Regions from separate parts of the Priestia sp. JV24 genome, predicted to be linked through region 3. Evidence: riboswitches for the same ligand, from Rfam matches in the RefSeq annotation. Region 3 holds a riboswitch; each other region holds the start of a gene.
What was found. A riboswitch is a leader RNA that binds a small molecule or an ion and turns the genes downstream of it on or off. The one in region 3 is predicted to bind S-adenosylmethionine.

Region 1 (10,823 bases), on a different contig from region 3:
ATGATTGGCAGATCTTCTAATCGCCATGTTTTATATTGGTTATCATAATCCTCTGGTGTTTGTAATTCAACTAAATGACCAAGTGCCCATGTTACGACATACTTTGGCCCTTCAATATACCCTTTTTTTGTTTGTGTGCTGCCAAGTACGCGCGCAAGATCACGTGCTACACTTGGCTTTTCTGCTAATACAAGTGATTTCATTTTATGTATACCTCCAATTCACTTGTTCCATTATACATGATTGTATACCTTTTGTACGACTTCAGGATTAAGTTTACATAACACGATTATAATAAATAAAGCTGAAGAATTTCTCTTCAGCTTCTAGCTACTTCTTTTTATAAAATAGGCGTGAAATAATTAGACCGATAGCTCCTAAGACGATAAATAACAAGGCCCTTATAGCCATTGGGATAAAAGGTAAATCATATAAAACGAGTTTAAAAAGTGTTAAGAACAAAATGCCCACGCCGACATACGTTGCTGTTTTAAACGTTTTAAGTGCTCCTATAATGAATGCAGCAATGGACAGCACTAGCCAAACGGCCGTCATAATAAGCGTTTGTGTATTAGCGGAAAGATCAGTGGTTCCAGCGACCGTCACTTCCGTTGCAAAAATTAAAGAAAGAATAGAAAAAACAATACTTCCTCCAATTTTGAACGTATCATGCTCATCTTTTTCTGTTTTTTGAATGCTGATCCATATAAATACTAGAATAGATGCTAACACAACAAGCCAATTTAATGTCGGAAGAGACAGCACTTGTTCGATTGGTGTAACTAAGATATACGTTGCGCTCAGTATATAAATCGTAAAAGAAAACAGTTGATGAAGAAGATTTTTGTACGTCATGGCGATATAGTAAACCGCAAGCCCTTGAATCACATATAAAATCACTCCTTCTCTTAAATCGACGAGCTGATGAATAAAAAACGCTACTGCAACAATTAAATAGGTGATAAAAAATTCAAATTTCTCTTTAGAACTTCTAACTGCGTAAGCACCTAATACGTAAATAATAACTAACGCAAGCAGCACCAGTGTAGTCGTACCATCGTCAAAAACGGCGAGCAGCCAGCCGTACGTAACTGCCAAACTCGATAAAAGGGTAAACGCATATATTTGCAGTACGGACTTTGATAGAAAAAAACTAGAAAGTAAGCATAAATGCTGAATAAGAATCGCCATACCTAATAACCCTTTTACATCATTATCACCAACAAACGAATAGTAAATCAGTAGGGTAAGATTTAATAGTACCGCCGAAAGTACATATAAAATAGAATATTTTTGTTTGACTGCCACATATAAAAAGGCTATATACAGAAACGTTTCATAGCCGATGAAAACAAGCGCATTAGGCGAATTACTTTCAATAAGAAACGGAACTAGTACGCCTCCCACGGCGCTAATAATACCTAGCGCCTGCGAACGATAAAAGACTGTTGCTGCAATTCCTAAGATGATCCAAGTCGCATTTAGCATAAAAGCCAGCGTTGGTCCTGCTAAATGGTATAGGCTATGCATGGCAAACGTCGTTAACATGAGAATAGGAATAGCTCCTCCTACAAGTACTTGCCCGAGCACCAGCCTGCTCTTTTTAATTTGAAAATGACCTGTCACAGCAAAACCTATCGAAAGCACAAAGCCGAGAACAACTTTTGCTTTTTCATTCATTAACCCATAGTCAGAGGCTGCTTTAAATCCCCATAGCACGCCAATGATAAATACAAAAATAAAAATTCTCGGCAGCCATGTTTGAAAAAGAACTTTTTCCCAATCAACAGGCTCTTCTATTGCCTGTGAGCTTTTAGCTGCTGTTGGAGCAGGACGTTTAGTCGTCTCCTGGCGCTGCTTGGGAGGAGCGTGAACTGCTGGTCTTGGAGAATTTGTTTTATATACGAGCGACTTTAGCTTGGCTACGTCTTCTTCTAAACTGCTTATTTTTCGTTCAAGTTCTTCTATTCTTTCTTTTTCCATTTTCTCTCACCCTTTCTCTTTAAAGTATTTGTGATGTTTATATGTATATCTAACAGAACTTAACTATTATACCATTAAAAGGGATATCACTTAGAAACATTCTATTTTTAGCAAAAAAAAATACAGCGCCCTTTTCAAAAGAAAAGTTCGTTGTATAGGAGGTGCTGCATTTTTTATGTCACTTTCTCGCTGTATGTACTATGAAATCCCGCTTCGATGTGGGCTACTTGAAAACTATGGTGACCAATTAAATATTTAACAATATCCACACGGTCAATTTTACCGGGCTTATTGTTCATTGCTTCTCGCACCATAGATTGAAATGTTTCTTTGCAAAACTTCTTTTCATGAAGCAGAATCGTTTCACAATACTCTTCATGGTCTCCCTCTGAAATACGATAATAATGCATTTCTTTCACCCCTTTTTAATGTTATATCTATTACATACCCCAAATATTGCTATTTTAACAAATTAATTTTATTATTCTTTATTTTCCCATGTATATGGTTTATAGGGCAACGTTTCGAAACTCGTCGTTATAAATGCTAATTTGAAGCCGCTGAGAAAAACGTTCTTGTTCGATATATGTTTCAGGCATTAATCCAACAGGATATACCTTAGGGTTTTCGCCACTTCCTAATATGTATACATACATCTTTCCTTCGCTTGTATATCGAACCTTCGTCGAAATGCCCCCTTGCCCTTGAAGAGGCGCATACACAGCTCTTACATTATCTCTTATTTCTTGTACAAATCCATGCAGTTCAATATCTGAATCATAATAATGGTTTGCTTCATACAAGCCGTAAATACGAGACTTATCGATATCACATAATATGTTCCAAAATTCAGATAAATCTTCTTGAAACAACACTTGAATAAAATTTCGTGCAGCTTCTTGCTGTTCGCTTGTTAATTCTTTTGTTAGCGCAAACTCTTCATTTTTTAACATCTCAGTCACCTCCCTTATGTATGTAATACGACAAGAGATACAAATAACCTCTTTTTTCAGCTTATTAGCAACCAATTTATTTTTTACGTTAAAAATTAAAAAGCTATCTCGACTAAGATGTCAAAATAACTTTTCAATTACTGTAGAATAATTACGTAAAGTACTCGATTTTTGCATTTGGAAAATACTGATCAATGTAATATTCCAACGTCTCTCTTAATTCTTGTTCTTCATCTTTTGCGTATACATACTTTCCAATTCCGTAACGCCCCCACTTGTAGCGGCGCTCTTCTTCATTCATCTCAAGCTTTGTTTTCGGATAGTTTTTCTCAATCACCCGTTTGGCTGGCTTGGTAAAGCGATGCTGAATCATTTCAAATGTAATATCATCTCTTGACTCTTCAGGTATAGAAGCATCAAGCTTTTCAAACAACTGACGATACCCTTCCTGCCAACCTTCATGAATGTAAATAGGCGCCACAATAAAGCCAAGTGGATATCCGGCTTTTGCAACTTTATTAGCAGCCTCAATCCGGTAATCAAGAGGGGATGTACCGGGTTCAAAGTTTTTTATAACATAATCCGCGTTTATGCTAAAGCGAAAGCGCGTGCGGCCATTATGCTTAGCATCCAATAAATGATCCACGTGATGAAACTTAGTCACAAAGCGCAGTTGACCTAGTTCACTTTCCCCAAAATATTCAATCGCGCGCTTTAATGAATGTGTTAAATGGTCAATTCCTACGATATCAGATGTACAAGCCGCTTCAAATCGCGTTATTTGAGGGGCTCTTTCCTGCATATATTGCTCTGCTTGACCTAATATTTCTTCAACATTCACGTACGTGCGAATATATGGTTTGCTTCCCATTGTTGTCTGTAAATAACAATAGTGACAGTGCCCCATACACCCTGTTGCAAATGGTATTGCATATTCAGCTGACGGTTTAGATGTATCAAATTTCAATGTTTTACGCACGCCAACTACTAAAGTCGACTTGGCATTGCGGTATTTTTGCAAATCATTTTTTCCCGGTATATTACGGACTTGATTATGAGAAGTTGTTTGACGAATCTCAATTCCCATCTTCTCAAATTTTTCTTTTAATTGAACACCAAGCGGGTACTCCATTGCCCCTGGCTCAATATATACTAATTGAGGTACAAAAGGTTTTATCATCATGTACACTTCCTTTTTTCTAATACTAATAGCGTTTGAAAAATAAAAAGACTCTATCCTTGGTAATTATTTTTCAAACAAAAAAGACTCTCTGTTTAAGAGAGCCTTGCGTCAGTCATATTGTTCATAATCAAATATCTTATTATACATTTTTTCAGCTTCTTCATACGTTGAATACACGGCATCATCTTCAGCTAACAAATGATAAGACTCATGTAAAAACAGCGCCTTTTCACCTTTATTTTCAGGATGTTCAACAATTTCAGCCTGATTAATATTCGCAACGTTTGCCGTATGAGGATTTCGGTAAATAACAAATACTTGATCTCCCACCTGATATTCTTTTTTCTCCACGATCATCATCCTTTTCTTCTTTCTTTACTCGTATGATGTCCGCTTTTGCTCATTTTATCCGGTAAAAACACCTCATGGCATCATCAAGAATTCATACGCTTTTACGCTCAATAAACCGAAAAGGGAGCTCAATTTTCTGAGGAACCTTGCTTCTCACTAATGTAAAAAGCGTTTCTCCCATTTCCTTAAGAGGAAGTTCGATCGTTGTTATTTGTAAATAAGAAGAAAGCGGATGATTATCAAAACCAATGATAGCTAATTCACCAGGAACTGAAATACCCGCTTGTTCGCACTGAGCTTTTATTCCGATAGCGACTTGATCGTTTGTTACTAAAAGCGCCTGAGGCCGATTTTTCATCTGCACTAGTTTTTCAACCACTTTTTCACCATCTGTCACGTTCAAACAGCCTTGAAAAACCCATTCCGGATGATAAGGCTGATTTATTCTTTCTACATATTCTTTGTATGCTTGTTGCCGCTGTTGACTATTCGTACCCGTCATTCTTCCAATACAGTAGCCAATATCCGTATATCCTTTTTCTTTTAAATACAGGAGCGCCTGCTTAAAAGCTGCATAATGATCAACGTATACGGAGCGAATAGAACGATTCTGTACGTTTTCGCACACGGCTATCGGACCGTACTGCTGATAATATTCAATCGTGCTCCAGCTGCTTGCTCTAGAACAAATAATCACTCCATCAACTTGCTTTGTTTTTAGCATATGAAGCGCTTCTTCTTCTTTTTTCACATCATAGTTCGTCTGACAAATAACAAGCTGATACTGCTTTTCTAACGCCTGAGATGCCACTCCTTCTAAAAGCAGACTAAAATACGGATGATTAATAAAAGGCAAGACGACGGCAATCATATTTGTTTTCCCTTTTGATAAGTGAACGGCATTAATGTTTTGTTCATAATTAAGTTCGTGAATAACCTGCTCTACCAGCCGGCGTTTTTCTTCTTTTACATACGGATGATGATTTAGCACCCGGGATACAGTCGAAACAGATACACCAGCTTTTTTTGCGATATCTCGGATATTTGTCATGTTTTCACCTTTTTCTCTTGCGCTGAAACGCGTTTCATACTTTATTCTCATTATAAAGTGAAACAGCAAGAAGCTAAACCCGTTACCATCGTGTTTTTACTCATTTACGTAAGGAGGTCATTTCATGGGTATTTTATTATTCATTTTATTATGCGGAATTGAAATTGGAGGAGCGGCTTATGCACTTAAGCAGAACGAGACGCTTTGGAAGGAGTTAGATGATGAAAAGCCGACTGATTTTTTAAAACAGTAAAAAACCCTTAAAAAGAACATTCTTTTTAAGGGTTTGATATTACGCAGCTTCTTTAGATGACTTTGACTTTTTATTTAAACGAGGAAATCCAATTACAATTGCAATGATCCCGCAAACCGCTGTTAACATTGGGTAGAATGTAAATGGAATAATCTCAATCGGTGAAACTTTAGCAAATCCTGCTGCGAGAAGCATTTGTGCGCCGTAAGGGATAAGCCCTTGAACGCTGCATGAAAACAAGTCAAGCAGACTGGCTGATTTACGATTATCAATTGAATACTTATCAGAGATTTCTTTTGCTAACGGACCTGCCGTAATAATTGAAATCGTGTTATTAGCCGTTGCTAAATTTGTTAAACTTACCAGTCCAGCGATGCTGAATTCTCCGCCTTTTTTCGTTTGGATACGTCGTGTTAATAAGTTCAATAAGAACTGAATACCGCCATTATAGCGAATAAGCTCAACCATTCCGCCGATTAGCAGAGATAAAATAATTAACTCTGACATTCCGCCAATACCTTCTGTCACAGTTTTAGCAAGAGAAGAAAGCGTGTAGCTTCCGTCAGCTAATCCGATCACGCCGGCCAATACAATTCCTCCGGTTAAAATACTTAATACGTTTGCACCAAATATCGCAGCGACTAAGACGCCCACATAAGGTAAGATTTTAAACCAGCTGAAGTCTTTAATTTCTACTGATGACGTGTTGCCTAGCGTCATTACAAGCAATAAAATTACCGTAACAATCGCTGCAGGAAGTACAATAAAAAAGTTCACTTTTAATTTATCTGACATATTTGTTTTTTGCGTACGAACTGCTGCAATAGTCGTATCAGAGATTACGGATAAATTATCTCCAAACATTGCACCACCAACAACGGCAGCAATTGCCAATGTAATGGATACATGCGCTTGCTCACTGATCCCTACAGCGATAGGCCCTAGCGCTGCGATTGTTCCCATTGACGTTCCCATCGAAATTGAAATGAATGCGCCAATAACAAAGATTCCGACTACCACTAAGCTTTGCGGAAGCACAGACAGAGCTAAGTTTACCGTTGAATCAACAGCTCCCATGCCTTTAGCCACTTGAGAAAAAGCACCTGCTAAAATAAAAATAAGCACCATAATAATGATATCAGGATGTCCTGCTCCTTTAGCAAAACGTTCCACTTTTACATTAAGTGAATCTTTGCGGTTCATAGCCAGCGCCACAATGGCTGCAATGATAATGGCTACTAATACAGGCAGCTTATAAAAATCTCCCGTTATAATTCCTGATCCGACAAACAGGACTAAAAAGACGCCCAGCGGTAACAGCGCCCAACCGTTTCCTTTTTGTTGTTCCATTCTTAACACCTCTTGTTTACGTAATAAAAAAAGACCTCTTCTTATTGATAAGAAGAGGTCTCTTATTTGTATCATAAGATTACCCTTCTCATCTTCCAAACGAAACATCGTCTGCTGGATTTGGCACCGCACTGCGTACAGCCAGTTGCCGAGACATCATAGGGCCAGTCCCTCCGTCTCTCTTGATAAGAAGTTTATAGTTGTTTTAAAAATAGTCTTTTACTACTGTAAGCTCTTTTTATTTAATTGTCAAATGCTATTTTAGAAAAATATATAGTGCGAAAATTCTCACATCAATTAGCTACGTCTCGTTTCAAAAACGCTGCCCATGCCACGCCCATAAAGAAGACAAAATGCGCCACCAAGATGAAAATGGAAAATGGAATTGTCATGCCGTCAAACATCGTCTTCATCCCGTCCATATACTGCACAAAGTTCGTGTTGGCGAACAGTAAAAATTTCCCCCACCATAAACCAAACTCTGATACTAGTCCTGTCACAGCTTTCGCCCCGATACTTACAACTATAGCCAGACTTGAAGCAAGCGCGCTGTTTCTGAATAAAGACGACAGCATAAATGCGAACGTCATCATCATAAACGTTTCCATATACGCACTGTCATACGTAAGCGTAATATTTTTAAGCAGCTGCGCATCTCCTTCTAGACTGGTAAATCCAAAGAACAAGGCTCCCCATACAAACGAAAACAGCAAATAGCTCAGTAAATAATACAAGCTAATTAAAATGAGGGTTAGGTACTTGGATGCTAAAATCGTTGAACGTCTAGCAGGGCGAATTAAAAGAAGCTTAATGGTACCTGCCTCAAACTCTTTTGCAACCATTGACCCTCCAACAGCAAGAGCGAAAAATTGAACGAGAATCAGCATACCTGAACTAAATGACAGGAAGTTCAAAATGTTGTCTTCTGTTCCTGCACTGTTTGCTACTTTTTTCATTAATAGAGCCATACAAAGAGTTAAAATACCGATGGTAATAAACGTGACTTTTGTGCTTCTTTTGTGAAACCATTTCATATGTTCATTTTGAATTAGCTTAAGCATGGTGCTCTCCTTCCGTAACGGACATAAACGAATCTTCAAGCGTCTCATACACAGGAGTGATTCGGTAGACTAAAATATCGCTGTCCACTAATTTTCTATTTACAGCTGGAATTTGTTCTTTTACAATCGCCACGTCGATAATATGTGATCTCATCGTTACTTCAAATTCTTGTGATAAAAGATCCGCTGCTTTTTGCGCGTCAGACAACTCAAATTCTACGTACATTCCTTGGTCTTGACGATTTGGAGATAGATCTTGAATGGCTTTTAACTCACCGTCTTGAATAATGCCAACGCGGTCACATAATGCTTCTACCTCTTTTAATAAGTGGCTCGCGATTAAGATTGAAATTCCTTCTTCCCTGCAAAGCGTTTGTAAATATGTACGAAATTCTCTCATTCCCGCTGGGTCTAGACCATTTGTTGGTTCGTCTAGTAAAAGCAATGCAGGCTTATGTAAAATGGCTTGAGCTACTCCTAAACGTTGTCTCATCCCAAGAGAATACGTCTTCACTTTTGCATGAATGCTGTTTTCAAGCTTTACTAAAGCAATCACTTCATCCAAGCGTTCTGATGTGATCCCTTCATGCATATTCGCAAAGTGTTTTAAATTTTGATAGCCCGTCAGATAATCATAAAACTCAGGGTTTTCAATAATCGCTCCAATTGATTTCATAGCTGATGTAAACTGTTCTTTTAAAGGAAATCCATTGACGATAATTGTTCCCTCTGTTTCTTTGATGAGTCCTACGACGGTACGAATTAACGTTGTTTTTCCAGAGCCGTTTGGACCAAGCAATCCGAAAATCTCACCGCGCTCAACCGATAAGGATACATCATGCAAAATGGTTTTCTTCCCAATTACTTTACTGACATGATCTACTTGTAGCACTGTTTCTGTCATCATGTACATCCTTTCTTTAATTAGCAATACGCCTTCTATTGTTTCTCTTTTTTAACTATTTGTCTACTATAACCTTATTTTTGGAAAAGTAGCCCATTCAAATCATTCGTATTATCCGCTTACATTTGATAAAATAAAACAAACTTTAGTTAGAGGAGGACTTCTACATAATGAACTTAACCGTATACCTTGCTGGGCAAATTCACGATAACTGGCGAGACGAAATTAAAAACCAAGCAGAACAATTAAACCTTCCCCTTACCTTTGTCGGTCCCATGACAGACCATGACCGCTCCGACAACATTGGAGAAGAAATTTTAGGAAAACAGCCTAACGCTGTCTTAAAAGATGAAGCTGCTTCTCAAATTAATAATTTACGCACGCAGGTGCTCCTTAAAAAATCTGATGTGGTTATTGCTTTATTTGGCGAAAAATACAAGCAGTGGAACAGCGCAATGGATGCGGCGACAGCCATTGCATTAGATAAACCGCTAATTTTGGTTCGCCCTGAAAAACTGCATCACCCGCTTAAAGAACTGTCAAACAAAGCCCAAGTTGTAGTCGAAACGCCAGAACAGGCTCTTCAAGCATTAGCTTATATTTTTGAATAACAACGAATAAGAGCTGTCGAAAATCGGCAGCTCTTATTTGTTGTTTATTGAAGGCTCCGTACGAAGCATGCGATGAGTATTTCGTGGGAAGTCTGAGATTATTATTTTTTTGGGTTTTTTTCATTTTTGACATAACGATAAGCAAAGTTACAGTCGGGTGCTTACTTTTTTGACCCGGATGCTCCATAATCTTTAATCGTTAACTTCACATCATAGTTAATTGGCACTTCACTAAATGTTTGATCCCAATTTTCTTTGACCCTCATCCATGTTCTAGGCTGCTTAATTCTCAATTGATTTCCGAAACCTGCAACATCAACTTTATATTTTGTTTGCATTTTTTCTAGTACGTTTGTTACCAGGTACTTTACTTTTTTTTCTGAAGTTTTTTGCGCATTCTGTAAAAATTGATTATTAAAAGCGCTCCCTGAGGTCATCCAACTTTCAGATAGCCTTCCCACTGATTCAATGTGTACATCAAAAGAGATATTATCTCCTTTAACATGGGGTTGAATGTGACTTTTCATAGACTCTATTTCATATACAATCAGCTGACCAGTCTTTTTATCAAAGCTTTTCACTAGGCCACCTTTTCCTTTTCCTGTGATCCAAGCCAAACCATCTAGTTCTTCTTCATTCAAAAACCCAATCATTTTGCTTGTTTTCCCTTTAATTATACCAGCACCCGCAAATTTGATTTCTCCATTTGCTGATAATACATTTTGCATCAGAAAACTAGACCCAGTTTGAATCTTGCTTGCTAATTTAATAAGCGGCATGGGCGGTAAAATTCGCGTTGTTCGATACGTATTGTCTATCATTCCATACAGGTGAAAAGCCGGGATCTCTCCTGCTGTTTTTGATTCTAACGTGTCGCTAGCCCTTCCTTTACTAATAAACACAAGGCAACTAGGTCTAAAATCATTGTCCCGAAGAGTTTGGTCCACTAATTGCTCTAAACTATACGCTCGTGCAAGAGCCTCACTGATAACCATTACTTTCATATGGGGACTAGTTAAAGGAGTATCACTTCTTAAAGATAATTCACGAAGCATTTGAAAAGGAGAATCTCCTGTTTCCGAGATATTTACGTATGATTTTTGCTGCGATCCTCCTTGTTTAG
Region 2 (10,823 bases), on a different contig from region 3:
ATGTAGCATTGATAAGAGTATTAATCATCTATTTTTTAGTTTGTATAACCTATGGAAAACTAGTTACTACAAAACACACAAAAAAAACACCACTTGCTTTAGTAAGTGGCGCCTTTTCTTTTAAAATATTTGAGTAAAGGCTACAATTAAAATCGTAATTCCGCTTATTAACGTTCCGCATTGACTCAATGTAAATTTCCCAATTTGAACATTTGCGGCTTTTTGCCCCACCATTACCCCTAGCCATACTGTGATAAAACTGCCAAATGCTGATGTAAGCGAAATAGCTAAAGGTGATAACCCAAGCAAACCAGCTCCTAGACCGTTTGTAAGTGCGTTCGCTGAAAGTGCTACACCTAAAACACTGCTTTCTATCCATCCAATAGAGTGTACTTTTACTTGACCCGTACTATCTAATTGATCAATTCCGTTATTTCTCTGGGAGCCGACTAATAAAATAATTCGAATCCCAATTAGCGTTAATAATACGACGGCTACAATAACATGGAAAACTCCTGGTAAGATGGTTGAAATCCACCTACCAAACGTAATTCCCACCATGCTAAAGAGGAAACAAATAGCCGCTATCAGTAAATTAGAAAGCCATTTTATCCTTACCTTTCGAACTCCGTATGATATTCCTACACCGAAGTTATCTATACTCGATGATAATGCAAAACCTAATATGAATAACCATTCCATTTTGTATTCTCCTTTTGTTGATAATGTTGAGGAGATTTGCTTATTTGTTGCATATATTGTTGATAAACCTTCAATACAATAATCACTGCGCGTTGAAAAATATGAAGAGGTGAATCGCTATGTCTAAGATCCAACATGACCAAAGCCTTGGTTTGTTATTAAGGTCTTTATTAAAGGAAAATGCTTTATCTATGCGGAAACTTAGCTCACTTACGGGGATTGATACGGCAACTATCTCACGGATTATAAATGGAAAACAGCAAGCAAATCTACACCATTTAAAACAATTTGCACACTATTTAAATACTCCTCTTGAAGCATTGATTGACCCTACTGGAGCTGCTTCAAACCATACAGAAAATGAACTAGAAACAGGCATTCATTACTCCATCGATAAAATTCAAGAAATACTTAAATCTTTTAATATAGTGGATACAAACTTTACGATTGAACGTGTAGAACAAGAACTAACAAAATATAAACAATATGCACAGACAGACGAAGGACACAGCATGATTTGTAATAACTTTCAAACCAAAATAGAGCAAGTAGGCAGTGTCGGAACCTTTATTGATCAACTAAAGCAAATGTATCTTGAATACTGTAACGAAGAAACGTCAGCTGCCAAACGCTCTATTTTAGGAAGTGCGCTATTGTATTTTATTTTGCCTACCGATATTATCCCAGACTATGTCTTTCCAATCGGCTATTTAGACGATGCAATAGCTGTACAACTAGTGATGAATCAGCTTACAGAATAAAAACTGAATTTTATTAAGCGAACTGGACGCGGCATGCCGCTAGTTATTGTGAAAACGGAACTTTTTCTGAATCATGACGATGAGCAGGTAAATATTCTATGGCTTTCTTTAATTTAGATAATTCCTTTGGCACAATCTTTTTGATGATTTGTTCTTTTTCACATCGTTTGCATGACTCGTGGTTGCATCTATGTGCACACATACCTAAAGGGATTTTCTCTCCTACAAATGGATCTATATAGACTCCATTTTCAAACAGCTTACTCTTAATAAGATTTTCATTTTGCAATCTGCAGCAAGTAACGCAATAGTACATTCGTTTTCCACTCTCTTTCTTATATTTGATTTTGAAACATCTTATGAGAACTGATCAACAGAAGTGCTTGTTCCTATATTAAAAGTTGAAAAAATCTCAACAGGCGTTGAAGAATACTCAACACACATCACTTACAAACATATAGTTTAATAATGACATCATAAAGAGTGTCATACATTGAGGAGGGAATGCGGTGAAAATAAGAGGTATTATTAACGCTATAATCGGTATTTAGTTTGTTATTGCCCCGTGGATGCTTGGTTTTTCATACGATAGAGGAGCTACTTCAGCAAGTATTGTATTTGGAATTCTCCAAGTCATCACATCTCTTTTAGGAGCGAATAAACCAGGATGGAATTCATGGCAAAACTGGATTCCCCTTATTAGCGGATTATGGTTTGTTCTTTTTCCTTTTATTTATTCATTAACAGGTGAGGTACTTTGGTCTAGCATTATACTTGGGTTAATGACCGGGCTATTTAGCTTATGGAGCTTGAACTCTAAATTAAAACTAAAAGCTGTAAGTTAAAATACCAATAATATTCCACTATTTACTTAACCTGTGGAAGATGCCGCCACGCATCGATCTATGGGAGAAACGATTCTGCAGCAGAAAAGCTCCCTACAGAAATAGGGAGCTTTTTCTACTTTTTATGTAAAGCCTACACAGATTCAGTCAACGTAATGTGCTTTATAGAAAATAACAAAGGTGTCCCTAATTGCTAGAAGACACCTTTATGGACTCTTTAGAAAGCTAATTTTTGACAACCATTATTTATCTCTACTCATGCAAAATAGATACTAACGAACTTTTTCTTCACGGTCATCTCTTCTTTTAAGACCAAAAAGACCAGCTAATCCTAGTAATCCTAGTAATTCCCAAGGTGAATCATTGTCATCATCCACATCAGTTGCTGTAGTGACATTTCGAGTATTTACGTCATCATTATAAGTATTTACGTCATCATTATAATTTGTTCTATCTACGTTATTGTTTTCAGCATTAACCGGCAAGATGAAAGTCATCATAGCTAAAGCTAACGTACATAATAAAACAGACCATTTTTTTCGCATAATTTCTCCTCCTTTCCTTTTGTTAATAGATAAAGTTCCCAACGTTATTAGTTACTATTCGTTAAGTAAATATATCTTTTGAAACTACTCACTAATACCCAAAATAAAGAAGCCTTTGAAATTAGTATGAATATATTTCTTGTCTATTAAGCAAACTAGCCAAGATGCAATGAAGCATCACTCATGAAATCTAATTACATCATAGAAAAAACTACCTTCTCCCTAACTCCAAGGTAGTTTTTTCATTTCCAGGCTGTATATGTTATACAATTATAGTTAACATAATCGCTCTTTCCAGAACACATCATAAAAACGAGCCCTTAATACTCAAGGACCCGTTCGCCTACTCGCTTTTTCATTTATTTGATACATTATTGATCTACCAGCATTTTGAACACTATTCAGACTAGAACTTTTACATAAAAAATAAACTTTTTATACCCAAAGCGAGCTCGTACCTTCTTTTTCAAGATGCAGCACGTTCACTTCTGTTCCTTTATCATATCCATGCTCTCCTCCTGGAAGAACAATCAGCGCGTTTGCTGCAGCTAATGACGAAATAGCGCCTGACTTGTCCATGCCAACAGGCGTCACAACAAGCTTTCCGCCTTCGTCTGAAATCTCTCCTCGCACCATTCGCGTAAAAGCATTAGGTTCTTTAAAACGTCCGTTTAACACCGCTTTTGTTTTATGTAAATGAGGCAGTGGTGAATGTAAAAAACTGCGAACAATCGGACGAACAAACAGTTCAAACCCGACATAGCAAGCAGAAGGATTTCCTGATAGTCCAAACAGCAGCTGTCCGTTTCGTTCTGCGACTGTTGTGACGCTTCCCGGTCGCATCGCAATTTTGTTAAACAGCACGTTCGCACCAAGCTTTTCATAAATAGCCGGCAAATAATCATAGTCGCCAACGGATACCCCACCGGTTGTCAGTAAAATATCCACTTCTTCAAGCGCTTTTTCTACCGCTTCATAGCAGCGGTCAAAATCGTCTTCAAGCTTCCCTAAATATTTCGGAATTCCCCCGCTTCTTACGATTTGCGCAAGTGCCATATAAGAATTGCTGTTGCGGATTTTTCCTGGTTCTAACGGCTCGTTCACATCAAGCAGTTCACTTCCCGTTGTTAATACACCAACCACAGGCTGCTTCACCACGGCGACATCCGCATAGCCAAACGTAGCTAAAAAAGCCGTGACGCCCGGATTGATTCGCGTCCCTTTCGAAACAAGCACGTCTCCTTTTTTTGTTTCTTCTCCCTTTAACGCAATGTGCTCCCACTTTGAAGCTGGCCTGCTTAACGCCATATACGTTTTGCCTTCTTTTTCATACGACTTCGTTACTTCAAGCATCACAACCGCATCACATGAATGAGGCACTTGCGCTCCTGTCATAATGCGCACCGCTTGAAACGGCTTTACTTCTTCTTCAAAAACAGAGCCAGCGCCGATTTCACCTACAACTTCGAACTCTACAGAATGTTCACTTGAGACTTCTACGCAGTCTTGCGCTCGAACCGCAAAGCCGTCATAAAGCGATTTATTAAAATGAGGAACGTTTTGGTCGGCGATAATATCTTCTCCTAAATAGCGTCCATAGCTTTCGGTGATCGATACGCGCTCGATGCTGCCTTTTCTTTTATATGTCATGACTTTTTCAATTGCTTCAGGAATTGAAATAGGTGTTCTGCTTTCTAACATACATTCTTCACTTCCTTTATGTCTGTTCACTTTTTGCACTATGGTGTAAAATCATAGCATATCTCACTATTTCTATCATACAACAAAATTTACTGAAAAAGGATGAAAACACCGATGTCTTCTTTTACACATTTTAATGATCAAGGCCGTGCCAACATGGTCGATATTAGCGAAAAATCTATTACGCGCCGCGTCGCAACAGCTCGTTCAAGCATACTTGTTAACAAAGAAATTCACGAAGCCATTGTAGAACATAAAATTGGAAAAGGCGACGTCCTTGCTGTCGCACAAGTAGCGGGAATCATGGCAGCAAAACGCACGTCTGACATTATTCCGATGTGTCATCCTCTTTTATTAAAAGGCGTAAACCTTTCATTTGACTGGGATACAAGCAATGATCAGTACCGTTTATTAATAGAAGCAACGGTTAAAACGGAAGGCTCAACGGGCGTTGAAATGGAAGCTTTAACCGCTGCTTCTGCCTGCGCTCTAACCGTTTATGATATGTGCAAAGCCATTGATAAAGGCATGATTATCGGCGAAACGTATCTGCTTGAAAAATCTGGCGGCAAAAACGGTGACTATAAACGTATGGAATCATAAAGGAGGTACATAATGAGCGTACACGAACATAAATCTAAAGCAACTCAGCCCGTTCGCTGCAAAGTCATTACGGTATCAGACACACGTACGAAAGAAACCGATAAAAGCGGCGCGCTAATAATCCAGCTTCTGAAAGAACACGACATGCAGATCGCTTCCTATGAAATTGTAAAAGACGACCAAACGTCGATTCAACAAGCCATACTTGCTGGCTGCAGTGATGAGAACATTGACGTTGTTCTCACAAACGGCGGGACGGGCATCACAAAACGAGACGTCACCATTGAAGCCGTTCAAGCGCTGATTCATAAAGAAATCGTTGGGTTTGGCGAGCTGTTTCGCATGCTGAGCTACACCGAAGATATTGGCAGCGCTGCGATTATGAGCCGGGCAATTGCCGGGACGATTAACGAAAAAGCCGTTTTTTCTACACCAGGATCAAGCGGTGCGGTTCGTCTAGCGATGACCAAGCTGATTTTGCCTGAACTTCGCCATGTTGTGTGGGAATTAAACCGCCAGCGCTGACAAAATGCCTATGCACACGCATAGGCATTTTCATTAATCATAGTCTTTATGTACCCACTCATCTTCTGGAATACCTAAATCTTCTCCAGAAAAACGCTCTTCTTTAAACGGATCTCCTCTAAGATGAAAGCCGTTTTGCTCCCAAAAGCCAGGATGATTTTCATCAATAGCTTCAAAGCCTCGAAGCCATTTAACACTTTTCCAAAAGTACAAATGCGGAACAACCAATCGCAGCGGATATCCGTGCTTAGCTGTAAGCGGCTCTCCGTTAAAGGAATGAGCGAGAAGAATATCGTCTCTCAGTAAATCTTTTACTTCAATGTTTGACGTATAGTCATTATCTCCATGCAGCATGATGTATTTACTTTTTAACTCCACGCCAACTGCTTTTAAAAAGTCTGTAAACAGCACGCCCGTAAATTCATTATCAAGCCTTGTCCATCTCGTTACGCAGTGAATATCACATTTCACCGTTATTTGCGGCATGTCCAATATATCTTGATACGAAAGCGTCACTTCTTTGTTTACTAATCCAAACACTCGAAGCGTCCACTCCTCTAAGTTATACTCCGGCACGTCGCCTTCATGTAAAATCGGAAAGCGCTCCGTTACTACCTGACCCGGAGGCACTCGTCCTTCATACTTTGGATCAATTTCCGGTGTTTTCATTCGTTTAATACGGTCTGCTTTGTTCAAATTATCACCTCATTATTTTTTGTACATAAAAAGCCCTTCCTTAAATAAATAAGGAAGAGCTTTGTTTCAGCTTCTTCCTTATCTCTAAGAGCGATACACTCTTAAGGATTTGGCACCATTCTGTCATAGACAGCGGTTGCCGGGTTTCACAGGGCCAGTCCCTCCACCTCTCTTGATAAGGAAACAAATTGTATTTGTTTTATGTAATAAAGTCAGTATTAAGCTTTTTGTCATAATTGTCAATATTATTTTTCTTTTCCGCCAAAAAACTTTAAAAACAGATAGGGTTATAAGGTTTTAGTCTACTAAAATACCATGTAAATCCTTTACCCTTCTCCATCAATCATCGTATACTTCCTGGCAAAGCGCTTGTAGTAAATTTGCTCATCCTCTTGTCCATCGTTAAAAACAAGTCGATTATGATCAATATCTTTTTCTTTTAACACGTATCCCTTTTCATTCATCAGTTGAATATATTCATCTAAATGTCCTTTTTTCACCATATAATGAAGAGCATCGTCTGAATCTGTAGTCCTTGCTACACCTTGACTTCCCACTTCTAACTTGAATACAGCTGTTGCTGTTTGAACGGGACGATAATCTCCAAACACTCTTTCCCAATTTAAGAGCAGCAGCGCGCCGAAGATTATGATACATCCTCCAGCCGCTACGGTGAGCACAAATCGTTTTGACACTACTTTCTCTCCTTTACCATTCTTTTTCTTCTATTTAATACAACAGATTTCCCTAAACTTGTTTTTACGCCAAGTCCTAGATACACAGCAGCAATATATACATTTAACAAATACTTGATTTTTTGTATCATACTTACAATTATTATCTAGTTTTTTATAAAACATTAGAACCCTCTCTATATTACGTTTTTTTACCTAATAAAGGAACAGAAACCAATCTTTTCGCCTATGATAAATGAATCGTTTTTTGCTTTTCACTTTAACTGACGTTTACATTCTAAAAGACGTGTTACATTATATATATCAGTTACCAACTAAACTAAGACTCCTTGACTATTCTGGCCTACCTGTTCTTTTAGGTAGACTGAGGTTGCTAAATCGTTATATATAGGAGGAAAAAATCATGAAAATGAAACAACGAATATCAAAAGCAGCGGCGGCTGCAACGATTACAGGAATTGCTGCGTTTGGATTTGCTCCTGTCGCTCAGCTTGATACACCAGCACATGCAGCTACATCTCAAGAAACAAACAGTCAAAGTCAAACAGCTGTAAAAAACATTAATGAAATTTACAACGCCGCAGTAAAAGGTGAGGTGCCACGCTTAACGGTAGACTTCAAAATTGGCAAAACACTGCGTCAAGACGTTCGCGATCAGTTCGGTCCCCCGCCTGAAGGTTCATCAAACAACTTTGACTACTATCATGCGGAAATGGGTCACCCTGGATACGCATTTGGCTATGATCAAAATAACGTCATTAACGAAATCCGCTATTTTGGTACAAATGTAGAGCGTCAAACAAATCTAGGCTCCATCACGCAAGCTAACTTAAAGAAAGAATTAGGTCAGCCGAACTTTACAGGCAAAGTAAAAGGTGATGGTACTACTCAAACGAAGTACACCTATCATGCCGGCGCCTATGATCTTGAATTCATTTTTGATGATAGCAAAACGTTAAATCACGTTAATTTAGTTAAAAAACCTTAAGTAATAGAAAAAGTAGCAGACAGCCTGCTACTTTTTTTCATGAAGTAAAACTAATGCGGAATCGGCTACGTGTTCATAGCGAATTTCCATGTAAATCTTGTTAGACGTAGGATTTGTCATATCTGTGTATAGACTTGTCGTTTGAAAACCTCTGTCTAGCATAAGCTGAGAAAGCGTGGATACACAGCTTGAGGCATAGCCTTTTTTACGTTCTTTTTGAGGCGTGTATACAAAATTAATCGTAATGTTATGGGCCGTTGGACGCGTAGCATTGACAATCGAGACATACTCACCGTTCACTTCCCATAAAAATAGCCGTTCTGCTTTAATAAAAGCTTCTCCTGTTTTGACAGCTTGTTCTTTTGATACAGGGTCTCCAATGACGTCCATAAACTCCCAAATCCATTCTGTCACGAGCGGAAGATGCTCCAACTTTGCTTTTACCAGCATTCCTTCAGCTTCCGCAGCTTTTTTTACTTTGTCTAACCGGTAAATACGCTGATCCATTTTTAAAGAAGCTTCTTGATTTTTTAGCGCCGCTAGTTTTTGAGAAAGATATACAACCGTTTGCCTTTCTCCAACTAAGCCCGGTATGTCGATTTCTTGTAATAGCTCTGCCGCTTCGCTTAGTTCACCCTCCGTTAGCTGCTGTATTTGAGACAGTATGACTTGCCGAGGATGGGTTTGCAGCAACACAAGCGCAGCACGGCTGTCTTTTAAAATAACACCCATAAAATTTGGTTTGCTGTTTTCATGTAAGCTGTGTAAAATGCCAAGCGCTAAGTTATGAAGAACTTCATTCTTTGATAAAAGCGGCTCTACTTGGTTTTTAAATTCCTGTACTTCGCTGTATCTATGTAATTGGATCATTTTCTTTCTACCTCCGCAAATGCTCTTACCGGAAACGTTCCGGCTCCTTTTATTTTAGGAGGCACGGCGTAAAATAAAAAGGACTCGGTTAGTTGATCTAAGCGACATAAGTGTTCAGCAATCACAATGTCCGCTCCTAACAGCAGCGTATGAGCTGGTCTTGCTTTTCCTTTTGTATCATCAATATTCATCGAATCAATTCCAACAAGAGCGGGCTGTTGAGACACTAAATAAGCTGCCGCGCTTTCTGTTAAGTATGGATGATTTTCTAAATAATCGGCTGTATTCCAGTAGTGATCCCATCCCGTATGAATTAATACCGCTTTGCCTTTTACATCTACATGTTGAAAATGAGATTCATCAATCGCTTTTAAAGTCGGGTCAACTGAAACGACTATTCCTTCTAACCCGGCTGTTTTATCAATAGCCGTTTGAGCTAAATCCGCTCCGTCTTTGTATCTGTGAAACGGCACGTCAATATACGTACCGGTATTCGTGACCATTTCAATTTTACCGATTTGAAATTCAGTGCCTGGTTCATACAGCTTTCTAGACTCTTCTCGGCTTAAATAGTCACAAATGATCGGTGCCGGCAAGCCTTTATGTGTGATAACTCCGTCTTCAATGATGTGGCTTAGATCAATATACGTTCTTTTTTTCATACCTTCACCCACTTTTTCAATATTCAGTAAAAATAGTCTAACATAAAAAAGCTCTTCCTAGTTTCCTAGAAAGAGCTTTTTTTAGAGAACATTATTAACTTGATAAACATACATCATACGTATGCTTTGTATAAACAAATCCTTCAAAAATAAGACGGGCTGTACGCACTACTTTGATTCCGTTAACCTGTCCCTTCTTTAAATCCACGCTGGTTTCCATAATTCCCATTGGATGAGCAAGTCGAACGGTATCGCCTTTTAATTGAACCATTTCTGACGGAAGCGTGCCTTTTGTATAGATAGCCGCCGTTGTACAAATTGCTCCTGTAATCGCAAGCGTTTGATGCGGTTTTTGCATCGACATCATGCGGATTAATACGTCCATTTGAGAAGCAGCTTTTTCTCTGCCAGTCCCGTCGCGATGGTCCATAGGAGGAGAAATAATCGTCATTTTTGGAACCGCTGGTGATAGTTTAGTTGCTTTGTCTTGAGGTGCAAGCCCCGCTTTTTCCGCTGCAATGGAGCGAATTTCTTCAAATAGCTTCAGCTGTTTGTCCGTGTATTCATGCGGAAGTTCTGCTCCCTTTAGGCCAATATCCGCTGCTTTAACAAATACAAGCGGATTTCCTACATCAACAATTGATGCTTTTATCGTCCCGATGGATGTTTGCAGAAGATCGATAGTGTTCCCGGTTGGAAGCAGTTTTCCGGTAACGGCTCCTTCTCCGTTTTCAAACGAAAGATAAATGGGTGAACCCGTGCCTGGCACTCCAGGAATCATACAGGATCCTTCTGTTTTCACTTTCCCGTTTTCTACTTCTACTTCCGCTACGATTACTTTTTTGGTATTTGTATTATAGATCCGCACTTTAGTCACCGGTTCCACAGCTTGTACAAGTCCTTGTTCGATTGCATAAGGTCCGACCGCTGAAGAGATATTGCCGCAGTTTCCTTTAAAATCAACGAGAGATTCGCTGATGCTGACCTGCGCAAACGTGTAATCTACGTCAGCTTTCTCTAAATCTGATTTTTTTATAATCGCGATTTTACTTGTCAGCGAATTAGCTCCGCCTAGTCCATCAATTTGACGTTGGTCCGGACTTCCCATTATATCTAGCAAAAACGGTTCCCAATCGGATTTGTTCACAGGCATTTCTTCATGATTGATAAAAACCCCTTTACTCGTTCCACCTCTCATAACCGTTACAGGAATGCGCGTCATATTAATCA
Region 3 (10,823 bases):
AGCACCTTCAAAGCGCGCTCGATATTTCGTGTCAGCTCTTCAAGCTTCGGTACGCGCGGACTGTGGATATCATATACGCCAAGTCCAATTCCTTGATTGTACGTATGTTCTTCAAACGCATAAATTAATTCACCGTGGCTTTTGGACGTTTCAATGGAAATGACGTCGGCATCAAGCGCTTTGATCGCATCAATAATCTCTTCGAATTCTGAATAGCACATATGCGTGTGAATTTGCGTCTGATTTTGCACGGATACCGTGGCTAGCTTAAATGCGTACACCGCGGCGTTTAAATAATTTTCCCAGTTTTCTCGTTTTAACGGCAGTCCTTCACGCAGCGCGGGTTCATCTACTTGAATCATCGAGATGCCCTGACTTTCAAGTGCTTCCACTTCTTTTCTAAGAGCAAGCGCAATTTGATTTGCCACGTCGTAGCGCGGGATATCATCACGCACAAACGACCAGTTTAAAATTGTAATCGGACCCGTCAGCATTCCTTTAACCGGCTTATTTGTTAGAGACTGTGCGTAGATCGTTTCTTTTATTGTCATCGCCTGTTCGTACGAGACATCTCCGTAAATAAGCGGCGGTTTCACGCAGCGAGAACCGTAAGATTGCACCCAGCCAAACTTCGTAAACTGAAAGCCTCCTAATTTTTCACCGAAGTACTCAACCATGTCCGTACGCTCAAACTCTCCGTGCACAAGTACATCTAAGCCGATATTTTCTTGAATTTCAATCCATTTTTTGATTTCCTCGTTAATGTACGCTTCATATGCTTCGTCTGTTAGTTCTCCTTTACGCCATTTTAGACGCTCTTTTCGCACTTCTTTTGTTTGCGGAAAGCTTCCAATCGTTGTCGTTGGAAGAAGCGGCAGCTGAAACGCTTCTTGCTGAACGCGTTGACGTACGTCAAACGGCGCTTGGCGCTCTGCTTTATAACTGTGCAGCTGCTTCAGCTCTTTTTGCACGTCTTGATGATTTCGAAAAGATGATCCATTTAATGCTTGAATCGCTTGTTTGCTTACACTTATTTCTTTTTCTATTGCTTCTTTTCCTTGCTGTACCGCTTTCGTTAACAGCGTGATTTCCTTCAGCTTTTCATCTGCAAAAGAGAGCGCATTTTTCAATACTGGATCAATCGTCTCTTCATTTTTTACCGTGACAGGAACATGTAATAGACTTGATGAAGGCTGCAGAATCAAACGGTCTTTTGATACGGCTTCTTCAATTTCACTAAGCGTTAAAAGTTGTTCATCCAAATTTTCACGCCAAATGTTTCGTCCGTCAATCACTCCTGCTGCCAGCACTTTATCAGTTGGAAAACCATATTTATTAAGCGCCGTGAGATTTTCGCCTCGGTCATGTACAAAATCTAAGCCAATACCATGAACAGGAAGAGCAACTACTTCTTTATAGTGATTAACGCTGTCAAAATACGTTTGCAAAATGACTTTTACATTCGGTGCCGCTTCCTTCAAAGTTTGATAGACTTCTCTGTACAGCGCGATTTCTTCTTTTGATAGCGTTGTAGCTAAAACCGGCTCATCTATCTGCACCCACTCGACGCCTTCTGCCTGCAGCTCCGCTAAAATAGTTGCATAAAGCGGAACAAATTGTTCAACTACTTTTTCAAACTCACTTTCTTTATATCCTTTTGACAGCTTCACAAATGTTACTGGACCTAAAATAACGGGTTTACCTTTGATATTCAGCTTTTCTTTTGCTTCTTTGTAAAATTGAAGCGGTCGATTTTCTACAAGTGCCGGCGTACATTCCTCAAGCTCGGGTACGATGTAGTGATAATTTGTGTTAAACCATTTTGTCATCGTAGAAGCTACCGCACCTTTTGTTCCTCGCGCGATGTCAAAATACGTTTCAAGCGATACCGGTCCTCCGTCATATTCAAAGCGCTTTGGCACCAAACCAAACATAGCGGCTGTATCTAACACGTGATCGTATAAGCTAAAATCGCCGACTGGAATCAGTTCAATTCCTGCGTCACGCTGTTTTTTTAGATGCCCAAGACGAAGAGCTTCAATTTCCTGTAGAAAGATATCTTTCTCTAGTTTTCCTGCCCAAAACTGCTCAAGCGCTTTTTTCCATTCTCGTTTTTCACCAATTCTTGGATAACCTACATTTGAACTTTTTACACTGCTCATTTTTTCCACTCCCTGTATATTTTTTTATCGATAAACTAAAAAATCTCTCTTTTCGAAATGAAAAGAGAGATGATACGCATACTTAACTAAAGTTGAGATAGTCTGTTTTTCTCAACACGTATTCCTCACTCCTCTCTATATCCCGTAGAGCTTAAGTGCATACAACAGGCAGGTCTCCTGACTTAGGTTCATCGCTTCTTATCCCTTCCCATTTCAACATGAAACAGTGGTTAATAAGTTGCTCCCCATTACAGTGGCGGGACCGCGCCGGCTTTTCACCGATCTTCCCTTTTAAGCTGCGTACATTCGTTACACAGCACCTGATGCATTTTTATAAAATTGTTCATTCAAAACACCTTCACATAAAATAAAAAGCCTCTCTATCATGAATAGAGAGGCATAGTATCTATGAAATCCTCTCTTATTTTTCAAAGCTGTACGCTTTGCAGGATGTAGCACCTTTTTAACAAGAATGTTAAATGGTTGCCGGGCTTCACAGGGCCAGTCCCTCCGCCTCTCTCAATAAGAGTTTTAATTGTTTATAATATTTTGAATGTAGAGCCATCTTAACACCTTAGATTTATGCTGTCAAAAGAAATTGCAAAAAAATTAGTTTTCAGGAGGTGCTGACGCTAATTTTTGTCTTAACAATTTGTAATCGTCTTTTCGATGTGTTTCGATCAAGTCTTTTGCTCCTTGGTGATATCCTGACGAATAAATGTACTCTACTGCTGTTTCAATAAGCTTTCTTTTTTCTTCGGCACACTCCCGGTCCATTAAGGGGAACAGTCTACCTAAAAGGTCATTTAAATCTTCCTTGATAAAACGATTAAGTCCTTCTTGCATCTTTTCGTTTGCCATGATTGCTCCTCCATTTGCTGTGTATATTCTAAGCCTCTATAAACAGGCAGTTCACTGTGAATTTTAAGATAAAGTTAAGTCATTAAACAGTATATCAAGTGAATGTTTTTCTTTAATTACATATGTAATACAAATATATGACAAATATAGAGAATATATCATCATTCATTATCTATTATAACGTTTGACTGAACCTTCTGCTACAAGGTTTCGTTAAGAGTTATGCACATTTTCCCAAAAGAGGTTGAGACATAACGAAATGAATTCAATCTAAAGGCAAATGGGATACATGAGCTGAATCGCTTGTGACACCGCAGTTGATTTCCGTACAAGACTTCGCTTCCCGCAGGAGTCTTCGTCTTGTCCTCCAATCACCTGCTAGAAAGATCTATACACATGAAACCTACGTTTACCCTAACAAAAAAAACGAACCACTAATCAAACATCTTGATCAATGGTTCGTTTTTCATTTCGTCTAAAACCCTTTTGTCCCAGCCTCTTTTTTTGAACCTAGCTTTCTACTTTCTTGTTTTTACAAACAATTTCTTCGAGGTCGTCCAAAATCCTTCCAAAGAAGAGGACCTAAAATGTCGTACCTGCTTACAAAAAACTCTGTAAAATTATAATTATTTAAAATTAAAGGCGGCTCAAAATCAAGGGGAGCACCGGCGCCTCCTGACAATACAAAATCAGTGCCTCTTCCAAGCGTAAACGACCCGTTTCTGTTTTTTCTAATAAACTGCTCGTCATACGCATGCACGTGGCTGACTAACACTTTTTTTACGCGGTGTTCTTGAATTAAATCAAAAAATTCTTGACTTTGAGGAGTCGTTACAGGAAACCCTTCAAGATTTGACCACCGGCCAATATTTGGCTGCGCATGCATGGCTACAACGGTATTACGAGGAGCATCCTCTAGCTGCTGCTCTAAATAATTCAGCTCTCTATCTGTAAATCCATATATTTTATTCTTGGGACTGATGACATTATTTAGTGCGATGCACCGGAAGTTGAAGACAGGAATATCGATAACCCAGTGTACTTTTCCGATAGTGGCTCTGAAGTTTTCGAGATTGCTTTCATCAAGGTACAGTTCATCATGATTCCCTACGCATACAAACATAGGAATGTTTGGTGCGATTTTTTCAACAACCTTAACAAAGTGCTCCAAATACTCTTTTTTCCCTGTATAGACGGTGTCTCCCCCATGAATAATAAACAGCGGGTTCAATTCCACCGCCTTTTTTAATACAAGCTCAAATTCACCGCTCATCGTGAAACAATTATCGTTTGGTCCGTCACCTCTGCTGTCTCCCATAAAAACAAAGTTAAATGGATCTCTCGGATTTAATTGTTTAATTCTTTGCTTTAATATCTTTTCAGAACGTTCATGAAGCGTCAAATTCATCAACTAGTTAATCCCCCTATTAATAAATAAATTTAGTTAAAAGTAAACAAGCTTACTTATTTATATGAGAATTTGTTGATGATGGTCACTACCTTCTTGTAAGCAGAACGCACATTTAAATTAGTTTCCATAGCCTATCTCTCCTTTCATTTTGTTAAGCACTGATAGGACAACATAAAAGCTAGAATCCTACTAATCTAAAAAAAGAACCCCTTGTTGAGATAGCAAAGGGTTCTTACAATTAGAGCGTTCACCATAATCAAACGTACTTATTATGTTCAACTGGACTTAAAGACTTCCTTGCAGACCGAGCTGCCATGTCCGTTTCAATTTGCTCTAGGCTACGTCCTTTTGTTTCAACAACTACAAAACGTATGAAGAATAAACCGAGAATGCAAATGATTCCGAACGTTGAAAAGATAACGCCCAAACTAAACTGATCAGCTAAAATTGGGAACACAAGCCCTACTGCCAGCGATCCTGTCCAGTTAAAAGCAGATGAAATCCCAGCACCGATTCCGCGTACAGAAAGCGGGAAAATTTCTCCTACAATGATCCACGTAAGCGGCGCCCAAGAAAACGCATAGCAAAGGATAAAGCAGCAAAGAGCAATTAACGTAACCCAGTTCACGACGACTTCATTAACGCCTAATGCTCCTAGAATAGCCGGTGTGAAAAATGAAAGAGCCATTCCCGCACCGCCAATCGTAAGAATGGTACGGCGGTTGAATTTATCAACAAACTGCAGGAAGATAAGTGTTGTCACCACAAAAATCACCCCAACAATAACCGTAAAGCCAGCAGCTACCTGCGGGGCTAAACCAACTTGACGAGCAATGCTTGTTGCATAATAAACAATTGAGTTTGAGCCTTGAATCTGTTGAAAAGTTGCCATTCCGACACCGATAATTAAAGCTAAACGAAACTTTTTATGAAACAGCTGCTTAATGCCTGATTGTTCATGAACAGCTACGCTTTCAATTTCAGACACTTCAGCTTCCACTTCAGCTGTTGACCGGCGAAGCGTGCGCAGCACTTCACGCGCTTTATCTGGCATTCCATTTTTAATTAAGTAGCGAGGCGACTCTGGAAGCTTGATCATACCGATGCATAATACAATTGCAAAAATACCGGCGCTGCCAAGCATTAATCGCCAGCTGTTTGGAACCGGCTCAAAAATAAAGGCTACAATATAGCTTAATAATAATCCAATTACAATCATTAGCTGATTTAAACCTGAAAGCTTCCCGCGAATATTAGCAGGTGCGATTTCTGACATATAGGCAGGAACTAACGAAGAAGCCGTTCCTACTGCTGTACCTAAAAAGACGCGCGCAATCGTTAACGTAATTTCCTCTGGTGCAACCGCTGAACCGATGGAGCCTAAAAGAAAGATGATCGACGAAATTAAAATTAACTTTCTTCGTCCAAACTTATCGCCTAATAATCCGCTTAAAATGGAACCGATAATTGCTCCTCCCATTAGCGACGAAACCACAATTCCCAGCCAGAGCGGACTTAAATGAAACGCTTCACGGATATGACCTTCTGCACCAGCAATAATCCCAATATCATAACCGAATAAAATACCGGCAAATGAGCCGAAGAAGAAGATAAACTTACTTGATACTTTACTCATGATTATAGATCCCCTTTGTATTGTCTTAGTTTTGCTTCCTATCACACAAATTTAAAACGCTTTCATTTATTTCTAAAAACGGCGTTCTTTTACTAAGTTGCGCTATATTTTCACTTTCAAGGAAGCAGCGCTCCCTCGAAAGTAGTGATGCTTACTTAATAATGACGTACTCTAGATCAACAAGCTTTGCATAGCTCACGATTTGATCCGTCGTTAAATTTAATGAAAGAACCGTATGATGGCCTCCTCCGTTTTCAATCCACGCTTTAACGCCGTCTTGGAAGTTCGGCTTAATGTTCCAAAGCACGCGCGCTACCGGAAGATTTGGAGCAGGAACTTCCGGCTCAAATGCCGATACTTCGTTAATTAACAGCTTGTAATGCGTACCGAAGTCAGCCATGGAAACCACTACACCTTCTCCTTGTTTACCGTCAAACACTAAGCGGGCCGGATCTTCGCGGTTACCGATACCTAGCGGAGAAACGATTAGTTTTGGTTTGTTTACCGCTAGCGTCGGGTCTACTTCAAGCATGTGTGATTGAAGCACAGACTCACGTCCGGGAGCCAATTCATACGTATAGTCTTCCATAAAGCCCGTTGACTGATTATGGCTCATTACTTTAAGCAGGCGGTCAAGCGCCGCTGTTTTCCAGTCTCCTTCACCGGCAAAGCCGTAGCCCTGTGCCATCAAGCGCTGTACGGCTAGACCAGGGAGCTGTTTCATACCGTATAGATCTTCAAAGTTAGTGGTAAAGGCGCTGTAGCCGCCTTCATCTAGAAAACGTTTAATCGCAATTTCATAGCTTGCCTGTACTTTTACGCTAGACTCCCAGTCTTCTGCAGAATAACCGCCGTAAACAAATTCGTACGCGTCGGCATATTCAGCAAATAAATCATTGATTTCTTCTTCCGTAACGGCATTGACATATTGAACAAGGTCACCGATTCCGAAGTAGTCAACCGTCCAGCCAAATTGAATTTGTGCTTCAATTTTGTCTCCTTCCGTTACGCCGACGTTGCGCATATTGTCACCGAAACGCGCAACTTTAATGTTGAAGCTTTCGTTATAAGCAGCGGCTACGTCCATCCACTGTGCAATTTGCTGCTGTACTTCGGGGCGCTCCCAGTAGCCTACTACGATTTTATTTTGCTTGTTCAAACGCGCGTTGATAAAGCCATATTCACGATCACCGTGAGCGGACTGATTCAAGTTCATAAAATCCATATCAATCGTTTCCCAAGGAATGCTTTCGTTAAATTGTGTCGCCAAATGAAGCAGCGGTTTTTGCAGTAGTTTGGTGCCGCGAATCCACATTTTTGCAGGCGAGAACGTATGCATCCACGTGATCACACCGGCAACTTCATCTCGGTAATTCACTTCTTTCATCATGTTTGTAATCGTATCAGCACTCACAGCTAAATCTTGCAGCACAATCGGATAAGGCAAGACACCGCTTTCATTTAAAGCATCAGTCATTGTTTGCGCGTGTGCTTTTACTTCTGCTAATGCTTCTTTTCCGTAAAGATGCTGTGAACCAACAATAAACCAAAATTCTTTTTGAGCTGTTTTTAACATGATAATCCCCTTTTCTGTATGTAAGTCTTTTACTGTCCTTGCCCGTAATACGCGTTTTTTCCGTGTTTTCGTAAATAATGTTTGTCTAATATGCGCTGCGGCAGCTCTTCAGCCAGCCCGTTTAATTTTTGTGTAAAGAAGTTCATTTTGGATACTTCGTCTAATACGACGCTGTTCATCACCGCTGATTTGGCATCTTTTCCCCACGTAAACGGCCCGTGCCCTTGAAGTAAAATACCAGGAACCGCTAACACATCTAAGTCGCGCTCTTCAAATGTTTCAATGATCACCTTGCCCGTTTCCACTTCATATCCGTCATTCACTTCTTTTTCGGTCAAAAAGCGCGCGCACGGTACGGAACCATAAAAGGTATCGGCATGCGTCGTTCCCATTGGCTGCACATCAAGCCCTGCTTGAGCCCAAATCGTCGCCCACGTTGAATGCGTATGGGCAATACCGCCAATTTGCGGGTAATGTTTATAGAGTACGGCATGCGTCAGCGTATCAGATGACGGGTTAAGCTCACCTTCTACCACGCGCCCCTCTAGGTCTACGACTACCATGTCTTTGGCCGTCATTTTCTCGTACGTCACACCGCTTGGTTTAATCACAAACAAACCGCTGTCTCGATCAATGGCACTTACATTTCCCCACGTGTACTTGACCAGTCCGTGTTTTGGCAAATCGACGTTTGCTTGAAATACTTCTTCTTTTAATTGATCTAGCACAATAACTCCTCCCGTTCTTCGCTGTGGTGCTCTGCAGCTGCTTTTTCAATCACTAGCCCTTTTTTATATCTTTTAATAAATGCTTCAAATCCTTTTACATCGAGTTCGTCAGGATAAATTTCTTGTGCGGTCACTTCTTTAAAGACTTTATCATCCAAGAAATCTTCTAAACTTTCATTCTCACTTTTATTGAGCATATAAGAAGAAAGAATAGCCATTCCCCACGCGCCTCCTTCTCCTGCTGTGTCCATAACGGAAACAGGCGTGTTGATTGCCGCTGCCATCATTTTTTGACCAACTACCGGCGTTTTAAATAATCCTCCGTGCGCTAAAATGCTGTGAATCTTTACGTTTTCTTCTTTGACTAAAAGATCCATCCCTATTTTTAAAGCGCCAAAAGCTGTAAAAAGATGTGTACGCATAAAGTTTGCTAGATTAAAATTGCTTTTTGCTGAACGGACAAATAGCGGACGTCCACTTTCTACTCCGGTAATATTTTCACCTGAGAAATAGCCGTAGCTAAGCAAGCCCCCTCCATCAGGATCAGCTTCTAACGCTTTATTTAACATCACTTGAAATAATTTATCCGACTCTACTTTTTGCCCCATCGCCTCCGAAAATTCGCGAAACAATCCGAGCCAGGCGTTTAAGTCGCTTGAGCAGTTATTCGCATGAACCATGGCAACTGGACTGCCGTTTGGCGTGGTAACCAAATCAATTTCCGGATAAACGTTTAAAAGCTTTTTATCTAGTACAATCATCGCAAAAACGGACGTTCCTACTGAAACATTTCCCGTGCGTTTTCTTACGCTGTTTGTCGCCACCATTCCCGTTCCCGCATCTCCTTCTGGAGGACAAAACGGAATGCCCGGCTGCAAATTTTTTGATTGATCTAAAATGCTGGCTCCTATCGCTGTTAATGTACCTGCTTGCTCGCCTGAAGTATGAACTGCAGGCAGAATATCTGATAGTTGCCATGGATATCCTTTGTCAGAAATAAGCTCATTAAACTGCTTCATCATACCTTCACTGTAATTTTGCGTACGTTCATCAATTGGGAACATCCCTGAAGCGTCTCCAATGCCAAGCGCCTTACTGCCTGTCAGCAGCCAGTGAATATAGCCGGCTAGCGTTGTCATGTAATCAATGCGCGGCAGATGTTTTTCTTGATTGATGATTGCCTGATACAGATGCGCAATGCTCCATCGTTCAGGAATATTAAATTGGAAATGTTCAGTTAATTCTTTTGCTGCTGCGCTTGTTGTTGCATTACGCCACGTTCGAAACGGAACTAGCAGCTCACCCGTTTTATCAAACGCCATATATCCGTGCATCATAGCTGAAACGCCGATGGAGCCAACTGTTCGAATGGTGATCCCGTAGCTTCGTTCCACTTCTTGCTTCATTTCACGGTAAGCACTTTGCAGACCTGTAATAATATCGAGTAAGTTGTACGTCCAAAAACCGTCTTCTAAGAGATTTTTCCATTCATAACTGCCTGATGCGATCGTTTCAAAGTTTTCATCGATCAGCACCGCTTTAATACGAGTAGATCCAAGTTCAATTCCAAGGGACGTTTTCCCTTTAGCAATTGCTTGTTTTGTGCTTTCTTGAGTTGTTTTCACGTTTAATCTCCTTTCTGATAGCTATAACAATACCTATAGCAGTAAGGAAGCGCTTTCCGTTTTATGTAACACTGTTTGAATTCGTTAACAACTTAAGTATATTTATTTGTACGTACATTTGTCAATATAAAAATTATATATGCACACAAATACTTAAAACACCCTACTATTCCTTTCTTAAACTTTTAAAAAATCGGTATTCAACCCTTAAATCATTTTCCTTTCGATTAAAAATCAAGGAAATCTTTTCATTTATTCACGTTCATGATAAAATATGTCCATACAAATTTTATACATAAAAAAAGTTGAATGTATACAACTACGAAAGAAGTGAAAACATGAAGCCAAAATATCAGGTGATTATTGAGGATATAAAAAGCAAAATTCTTTCAGGCGATTACAGCATGGGCGAACAAATCCCGACTGAATCGGTCATGCAAGAAACGTATGGTGTCAGCAGACATACGGTTCGAAAAGCCATTTTAGAGCTGTCGAATGAAGGATTTTTAAGAAGCGAAAAAGGATCTGGCACCTATGTAAGCAATCAGTATCAATCCAAATCTAGCGGAGCTTCTGCCAACAAAACAATCGGTGTAATTACCACGTATATTTCCGACTATATTTTCCCTTCTATTATTCGCGGAATTGAAAGCAGATTAAATAAAGATAATTATTCGCTGCTGCTGGCAAGCACGAATAACGATGTGGAACAAGAAAAAAAAGCGCTGGAAATGATGCTTTCCTACGGAGTAGACGGTCTAATTGTTGAGCCTACAAAAAGTAATTTGTACAATCCAAACATCTCTTATTATTTATCATTCAAA

Region 1: linked by a shared signal. The riboswitch ahead of OK414_RS11365 (Na+/H+ antiporter NhaC family protein) and the one ahead of metE (5-methyltetrahydropteroyltriglutamate--homocysteine S-methyltransferase) in region 3 are both predicted to bind S-adenosylmethionine.
Region 2: linked by a shared signal. The riboswitch ahead of OK414_RS19880 (sulfite oxidase-like oxidoreductase) and the one ahead of metE (5-methyltetrahydropteroyltriglutamate--homocysteine S-methyltransferase) in region 3 are both predicted to bind S-adenosylmethionine.

What each region holds. Positions count from the first base shown of each region.
Region 1 covers NZ_JAPCIN010000015.1:392,764-403,586, reverse strand. The annotation lists gene OK414_RS11405 (DNA topoisomerase III) at 1-203, opposite strand, end outside; gene OK414_RS11400 (DUF2339 domain-containing protein) at 331-1,983, opposite strand; gene OK414_RS11395 (hypothetical protein) at 2,157-2,393, opposite strand; gene OK414_RS11390 (hypothetical protein) at 2,493-2,936, opposite strand; gene splB (spore photoproduct lyase) at 3,088-4,116, opposite strand; gene OK414_RS11380 (transcriptional regulator SplA domain-containing protein) at 4,228-4,476, opposite strand; gene OK414_RS11375 (LacI family DNA-binding transcriptional regulator) at 4,562-5,521, opposite strand; gene OK414_RS11370 (hypothetical protein) at 5,646-5,774, shown strand; gene OK414_RS11365 (Na+/H+ antiporter NhaC family protein) at 5,814-7,124, opposite strand; SAM riboswitch class I at 7,210-7,316, opposite strand; gene OK414_RS11360 (ABC transporter permease) at 7,418-8,185, opposite strand; gene OK414_RS11355 (ABC transporter ATP-binding protein) at 8,178-9,089, opposite strand; gene OK414_RS11350 (YtoQ family protein) at 9,260-9,700, shown strand; gene OK414_RS11345 (Ger(x)C family spore germination protein) at 9,862-10,823, opposite strand, start outside.
Region 2 covers NZ_JAPCIN010000022.1:130,149-140,971, forward strand. The annotation lists gene OK414_RS19840 (manganese efflux pump) at 121-702, opposite strand; gene OK414_RS19845 (DUF1232 domain-containing protein) at 822-1,463, shown strand; gene OK414_RS19850 (DUF3973 domain-containing protein) at 1,507-1,779, opposite strand; gene OK414_RS19855 (hypothetical protein) at 2,021-2,308, shown strand; gene OK414_RS19860 (WGxxGxxG family protein) at 2,581-2,853, opposite strand; gene glp (gephyrin-like molybdotransferase Glp) at 3,289-4,554, opposite strand; gene moaC (cyclic pyranopterin monophosphate synthase MoaC) at 4,669-5,157, shown strand; gene OK414_RS19875 (molybdenum cofactor biosynthesis protein B) at 5,170-5,682, shown strand; gene OK414_RS19880 (sulfite oxidase-like oxidoreductase) at 5,716-6,378, opposite strand; SAM riboswitch class I at 6,454-6,560, opposite strand; gene OK414_RS19885 (hypothetical protein) at 6,705-7,073, opposite strand; gene OK414_RS19890 (YjgB family protein) at 7,477-8,061, shown strand; gene OK414_RS19895 (GNAT family N-acetyltransferase) at 8,089-8,931, opposite strand; gene OK414_RS19900 (cyclase family protein) at 8,928-9,593, opposite strand; gene OK414_RS19905 (2-methylaconitate cis-trans isomerase PrpF family protein) at 9,688-10,815, opposite strand.
Region 3 covers NZ_JAPCIN010000020.1:648,150-658,972, forward strand. The annotation lists gene metE (5-methyltetrahydropteroyltriglutamate--homocysteine S-methyltransferase) at 1-2,162, opposite strand, end outside; cobalamin riboswitch at 2,312-2,501, opposite strand; SAM riboswitch class I at 2,581-2,691, opposite strand; gene OK414_RS18705 (hypothetical protein) at 2,772-3,023, opposite strand; gene OK414_RS18710 (metallophosphoesterase family protein) at 3,556-4,431, opposite strand; gene OK414_RS18715 (sugar porter family MFS transporter) at 4,691-6,070, opposite strand; gene araA (L-arabinose isomerase) at 6,222-7,646, opposite strand; gene OK414_RS18725 (L-ribulose-5-phosphate 4-epimerase) at 7,676-8,374, opposite strand; gene OK414_RS18730 (xylulokinase) at 8,368-9,999, opposite strand; gene OK414_RS18735 (GntR family transcriptional regulator) at 10,338-10,823, shown strand, end outside.